2 regions of the Chromobacterium sp. CCUG 76385 genome follow, and region 2 is predicted to be linked to the other one. Evidence: predicted binding sites of a transcription regulator. Region 2 holds the regulator's gene; the other holds the start of a gene.
What was found. The regulator sigma-54, encoded in region 2, starts transcription at its own class of promoters, with help from an activator protein. The targets are predictions, from matches to a motif close to CTGGCACGCTTCATGCTT.
Positions count from the first base shown of each region.

Region 1: the regulator sigma-54 is predicted to act here: its motif matches at 1,249-1,266, upstream of glnA (glutamate--ammonia ligase).

Region 1 is NZ_JAUCGU010000009.1:65,442-68,847, forward strand. It holds gene glnA (glutamate--ammonia ligase) at 1-1,182, opposite strand, end outside; gene QUG01_RS08395 (rhodanese-like domain-containing protein) at 1,554-2,006, shown strand; gene aroE (shikimate dehydrogenase) at 2,109-2,930, shown strand; gene mtgA (monofunctional biosynthetic peptidoglycan transglycosylase) at 2,933-3,406, shown strand, end outside.
Region 2 is NZ_JAUCGU010000002.1:109,309-112,714, reverse strand. It holds gene lptB (LPS export ABC transporter ATP-binding protein) at 1-695, shown strand, start outside; gene QUG01_RS02370 (RNA polymerase factor sigma-54) at 699-2,099, shown strand; gene hpf (ribosome hibernation-promoting factor, HPF/YfiA family) at 2,169-2,495, shown strand; gene ptsN (PTS IIA-like nitrogen regulatory protein PtsN) at 2,618-3,079, shown strand; gene hprK (HPr(Ser) kinase/phosphatase) at 3,072-3,406, shown strand, end outside.

The sequences.
Region 1 (3,406 bases), on a different contig from region 2:
ATCGCCCGGGTGGATCTTGTTCTGGATGCCGTCCAGGCCGGCCATCAGCAGGGCGGAGAAGCACAGGTACGGGTTGGCCAGCGGATCCGGGAAACGGGTCTCGATGCGGCGCGCCTTCGGGCTGGCCACGTGCGGGATGCGCACGGAAGCGGAGCGGTTCTTGGCGGAGTAGGCCAGCTTCACCGGTGCTTCGTAGTGCGGCACCAGGCGCTTGTAAGAGTTGGTGCCCGGGTTGGTGATGGCGTTCAGCGCCTTGGCGTGCTTGATGATGCCGCCGATATAGTACAGGGCGGTATCGGACAGGCCGGCATAGCCTTCGCCCGCGAACAGGTTCTGGCCGTCTTTCCAGATGGACTGGTGCACGTGCATGCCGGAACCGTTGTCGCCGACGATGGGCTTGGGCATGAAGGTGGCGGTCTTGCCGTAGCTGTGGGCCACGTTGTGCACCACGTACTTCAGAATCTGGGTCCAGTCGGCGCGCTGGGTCAGCGTGCTGAACTTGGTGCCGATTTCGTTCTGGCCGGCAGTGGCCACTTCGTGGTGGTGCACTTCCACCGGGATACCCAGTTCTTCCAGCAGCAGCACCATGGCGGAGCGGATGTCCTGCGAGGAGTCGACCGGCGGCACCGGGAAGTAGCCGCCCTTGATGCCCGGACGGTGGCCCATATTGCCGCCTTCGAATTCTTCCGCCGAGGCCCAGGCCGCTTCTTCGGCCTTGATCTTGACGAAGCAGCCGGACATGTCGGTGCCCCAGGTGATGCTGTCGAAAATGAAGAATTCCGGCTCCGGGCCGAAGTAGGCGGTGTCGCCGATGCCGGAGGCTTTCAGGTAGGCCTCGGCGCGCTTGGCGATGGAGCGCGGGTCGCGGTCGTAGCCCTTGCCGTCGGCCGGGTCGATCACGTCGCAGTGCATGAATACGGTCGGCTCGTCGAAGAACGGGTCGATGCGGGCGGTAGCCGGGTCGGCCATCAGCAGCATGTCGGAAGCCTGGATGCCTTTCCAGCCGGCGATGGAGGAGCCGTCGAAGGCGTGGCCGCGCTCGAACCAGGCGTCGGCGTCTTCCAGCAGCACATGGGCCGGGATGGAGACGTGCTGCTCCTTGCCGCGGGTGTCGGTGAAGCGCAGATCGACAAATTTGACGTCGTTTTCTTGGATCAGTTTGACTACGTCGGCTACTGCCATGGTTTATCTCCTGAAAGGCAACGTGCACCCAAGGGCAAGTGCGTGAAAATTGGTACGCCCGGCATTAAGCAGGAAGCGTGCCAGCTTAAAAATCGCTGCTGCTGCATTGTGTCATAGGCGCATGGCCTTAGCCAGCAACCTGGAATGGGCAAGTTTGACCCATACTGGTGCCGTAAATTTTTGCAATGCACCAGCTTGGTGCTATTTGCCAGCCATGTTGTTCGGGCAGATAATCGCCAACATGAGGGCCGCTGACAAAACCCTGCAGAGAGCTTGAGTCGAGGCGCGTCGACGCGGAAGACGGCGCAAACAGGCTCTGGGGTTCTGTCAGCGACGCTACGCCATGCATGTTGCAAACGGAGGGATACATCATGAGTCGCATGAACCAGATACTGCAGGCCGCGCACGAGCGGGCGGAGCAGATGGGCCTGCCCTATAGCGGCGCCGTTTTGCCGGACGAAGCCTATGAGCTGATGCAGTCGCTGCCCAAAGCGGTGCTGCTGGACGTGCGCAGCCATGCCGAATGGCAGTTTGTCGGCACGGTGCCGCAGTCCGTCAAGATCGAGTGGCGCAGCTTTCCCGGCATGGCGCCGAACCCCAATTTCCTGGCCCAGCTGACGCATCAGGTGGATCCGGAATCGGTGCTGCTGGTGCTGTGCCGCTCCGGCGCCCGCTCTGATGAGGTGGCGCGGCTGGCGGCGGCCAACGGCTACAGCGAGGTGTACAACGTGCTGGAAGGTTTTGAAGGGGACAAGGATGAAATGGGCCACCGCAACTCGGTGGGCGGCTGGCGGCAGCGCGGCCTGCCGTGGGAGCAGAATTGAGCGAATGGTTTGGGCGGGTTGAAGTTTATGTCATTAAACGGCAAAGTGTGGCCTGAATCCGCTGCCGCGCGCAGCGCCAACTTACATATTGGAAAGCCGACCATGACCGATCGTTACGCCGTTATCGGCAACCCGATTTCCCATAGCCAGTCGCCGTTCATCCACCAGGAATTCGCCCAGGCTACCGGCCAGGATATCTCCTATGAGAAGCTGTTTGCCGATCTGGGCCGATTCAAGGACGTTGTCGACGAGTTTGTCGCCCATGGCGGCAAGGGTCTCAACATCACCCTGCCGTTCAAGAGCGACGCCTATCGTTACGCCCAGGAGCTGACCGAACGCGCGCGCGCGGCCGAGGCGGTGAACACGCTGACTTTCCGCGACGGCAAGGTCTACGGCGACAACACCGACGGCGTCGGTTTGGTGCGCGACATCGTGGAAAACCTGGACTACCCGATCTCCGGCCAGCGCGTGCTGATCCTGGGCGCCGGCGGCGCGGTGCGCGGCGTGCTGGAACCGATTCTGGAGCAGAAGCCGGCCAGCCTGACCATCGCCAACCGCACCGTGATCAAGGCCGAAGCGCTGGCGCATCACTTCGCCCGTTATGGAAAAGTGGAGGCCGTCGGCTACGACGCGCTGCAAGGCCGCAGTTTCGACATCATCATCAACGCCACGTCCACCAGCCTGAACAACGAAATGCCGCCGCTGCCGCGCGGCGTGTTCACTGCCCGCACGCTGGCCTACGACATGGTGTACAGCTCCGGCCTGACGCCGTTCCTGCAGCGGGCCCAGGGCGAAAACGCCGGCATGCTGGCCGATGGCCTGGGCATGCTGGTGGAGCAGGCGGCCGAGTCGTTCGCCATCTGGCGCGGGGTGCAGCCGGAAACGCGCAAGGTGACCAATATGCTCAGGGAAGTGTTGGCCTGAGCATGACGCGCTGGATTCTGAAAATTCTGGCGGCCCTGGTGGCCGCCTTTGTGCTGTATAACCTGTGGATCTTCGGCCATATCCTGTACTGGCGCAGCCATAATCCCGACGCCAGTTCCTTCATGAACGAGCAGCTGGCGAAGCTGCAGCAGGACGATCCCGAGGCCGAACTGAGCCATAAATGGGTGCCATACGAGCGGATCTCGCCCAATCTGAAGCGGGCGCTGATCGCGGCGGAGGATGCCAAGTTCGTCGATCACGAAGGTTTCGACTGGGACGGCATCGAGGCGGCGTTCGAGAAGAACCTGCAAAAAGGCCGCATCGTCGCCGGCGGCTCCACCATCAGTCAGCAGCTGGCCAAGAATCTGTTCCTGTCCAGCGGCAAGACGCCGTGGCGCAAGCTGGAAGAGGCGCTGATCACGGTGATGCTGGAGAAGGCCATGGACAAGCGCCGCATCTTCGAGATCTATCTGAAT
Region 2 (3,406 bases):
AAAAGCGCTTCAAGAAGCGCACCGTGGTCAAGGATGTCTCGCTGAATATCGAAAGCGGCGAAGTCGTCGGCCTGCTCGGCCCCAACGGCGCCGGCAAGACCACCAGCTTCTACATGATCGTCGGCCTGATCGGCGCCGACGATGGCGACATCCGGCTGGACGAACAATCCATCACCCATTATCCGATACACCAGCGCGCCCAGCTGGGCCTGGGCTATCTGCCGCAGGAGGCGTCCATCTTCCGCCGCATGACAGTGGAGGAGAACATCACCGCCATCCTGGAAATCTCCGGCCTCAAGGGCAAGGAGCTGGAAAAGGAACTGGACCTGCTGCTGGACGACCTGAACATCGGCCATCTGCGCGACAGCAACGCGCTGGCGCTGTCCGGCGGCGAGCGGCGCCGCGTGGAAATCGCCCGCGTGCTGGCCACCCGGCCGCGCTTCATCCTGCTGGACGAACCGTTCGCCGGCGTCGATCCGATCGCGGTAATCGATATTCAGAAAATCATCTCCTTCCTGAAAGAGCGCGGCATCGGCGTGCTGATCACCGACCACAACGTCCGTGAGACGCTGCGCATCTGCGACCGCGCCTACATCATCAGCGACGGCTCGGTGCTGGCCTCCGGCCAGCCGGAGGAGCTGGTCAACAACGACAAGGTGCGCAAGGTTTACCTTGGCGAACACTTCCACCTGTAAACCATGAAGCAGGCACTACAGCTCAAGGTTTCGCAACAGCTGACGCTGACCCCGCAGCTGCAGCAGTCGATCAAACTGCTGCAGCTGTCCACGCTGGACCTGCAGGCCGAGGTGGAGCGCTTTCTGCTGGACAACCCGCTGCTGGAACGCGGCGACGAGCCGCGCGACAGCGACGCGCCCTCGGAGGCGGCGGAAACGCGGGAAACGACGGAGAGCGAAGCGGCAGACAGCCGCGACGACAGCGCGGCCGAGCTGCTGGACTGGGGCGCAGGCAGCCGCCACGGCGGCGACGACGACTACGACCCGATGCTCAATGTCCCCTGCCAGATCAGCCTGCGCGAGCACCTGCTGGCGCAGCTGGGCGAGATCGCCTTGCCGCGCCGCGACGAGGCCATCGTGCGGCTGCTGATCGAGGAGCTGGACGACGACGGCTACCTGCCGCAAAGCCTGGACGAGCTGGCCAGCCATCTGCCGCTGGAGCTGCAGCTGGAAAGCGACGAGCTGGCCGTAGGCCTCGCCCTGCTGCAGCAGTTCGACCCAGCCGGCGTCGGCGCGCGCACGCTGGCGGAATCGCTGCAACTGCAGCTGCAACGGCTGCCCACAACAGAATCAGGCCATGCGCTGGCCCTGGCCATCGTGCGCGAACATCTGGCGCTGCTGGGGGGCCGCGACTACGCCAAACTGAAAAAGCTGCTGACTTGCAACGACGCCGAACTGCGCGCGGCGCAGGCGCTGATCGCCCGCCTCAACCCGCACCCGGCCACCGGCTTCCATCACGGCGATGTCCACTACGTGATCCCCGACATCAGCGTGCGCAAGCTGCGCGGACGCTGGGTGGCGGAGCTGAACCGCTCGGCCGTGCCGCGCTTGCGCGTCAACCAGCTGTACGAGCGCATGCTGGCCGACAGCCGCGGCCAGGGCGGCGAGATGTCCGCCCGGCTGCAGGAGGCCCGCTGGCTGGTCAAGAACATCCAGCAACGGTTTGACACCATCCTGAAAGTGGCGGAAGCTATTGTTGAGCGTCAACAGTTGTTCTTTGAACAAGGCGAAGTGGCGATGCGGCCGCTGATTCTGCGCGATATCGCGGAAGAGCTGGGCCTGCACGAATCCACCGTATCCCGCTCCACCAGCCAGAAATACCTGCTTTGTTCGCGAGGTTTGTTCGAGCTCAAGTATTTCTTCGGCAGTTCGTTGGAGACTGAAAGCGGTGACGAGTGTTCCGCCACCGCCATCAAGGCCCACATTCGCAGCATGATAGAAGGCGAAAACCGGGCGAAGCCGCTGTCGGACAGCGCCCTCGCCGACGCGCTGGCCAAGCAGGGAATACAGGTTGCCAGACGCACCGTAGCCAAGTATCGTGAAGCCATGCAGATTCCGGCGGTGAATCTGCGCAAGGCGCTGTAAGGGCCTGCACAAGAATACAATGCCGCCCGACAACCCGCCCGGGCGGTCAACACCAGAAGGAGCTAGGGTATGAACCTCAAAGTAACTGGCCTGCACCTGGAAGTCACTCCGTCGCTGCGCGAATACATCGAGAACAAACTGGAGCGCATTACCCGCCATGTCGACAACGTGATCGACATCTCCGTGACCCTGTCGGTAGACAAACTGGTTCAAAAGGCTGAAGTCAATGTGCACATGTCCGGCAAGGACATCCACATCGAGGCTACCGAAGCCGACCTCTACGCCGCCATCGACCTGTTGATGGACAAGCTGGACCGCCAAGTGCTGAAGCACAAGGAAAAGCTGACCGAACACCGCGTGCAAAGCTCCGGCGAAGTCCAGCAGCCCTCGCTGTGACGCCTAGTTGAAAAGGACGGGAACCGGGCGGTTCCCGTTTTTCTTTGCGCTTGCCGGTTTTCAGTACTATCAAGGCAACGTAGAATTCCGGGTTTATCAAAGAGCCGCATGCATAATCCAATATGAATCTCATCGGCAAGATACTGACTCCGGACCATGTATTGCTGGATCTGGATGTCTCCAGCAAGAAGCGGGTGTTCGAGCAGGTCGGTCTCCTGGTGGAAAACACGCGCGGCATCGCCCGCAGCGAAATCTTCGACAGCCTGTTCAGCCGCGAGAAGCTCGGCTCCACCGGGCTGGGCCAAGGCGTCGCCATCCCGCACGGCCGCGCGCGCGGCCTGAAGGAAGCCACCGGCGTGTTCATCCGGCTGAAGGCCCCGATCCCGTTCGACGCGCCGGACGGCAAGCCGGTGCAGTGCCTGTTTGTGCTGCTGGTGCCGGAGCATGCCACCGATCTGCATCTGCAGGTGCTGTCGGAATTGGCGCAATTGTTCTCCAGCCGGCAGATGCGCGAGAAAATGCTGAGCATCGGATTGCGCGACGAGCTCTACCAGCAGCTCTGCGATTGGACCCCTAATGCCTAGCATTACCGTACGCCGCCTGTATCAGGAAAATCAGCAGAAGCTGAACCTGACCTGGGTCGCCGGCACCGGCGGCTCCGACAACGTCATCGGCAACGACGACCAGCGCCCCACGCTGGCGCTGGTGGGCCACCTGAACTTCATCCACCCCAACCGCGTCCAGGTATTGGGCCTGGCGGAAGTCGACTACCTGAACAAGTTGGAACAGTCGGCCGCCAAGACCGCGCTGGACCAGCTGTTCCACAAGAGCATGTCGGTGGTGATGGTGGCCAACGGCCAGCCGGTGCCGCGGCTGCTGCGCGACTACTGCCACAGCCACAACGTGCCGCT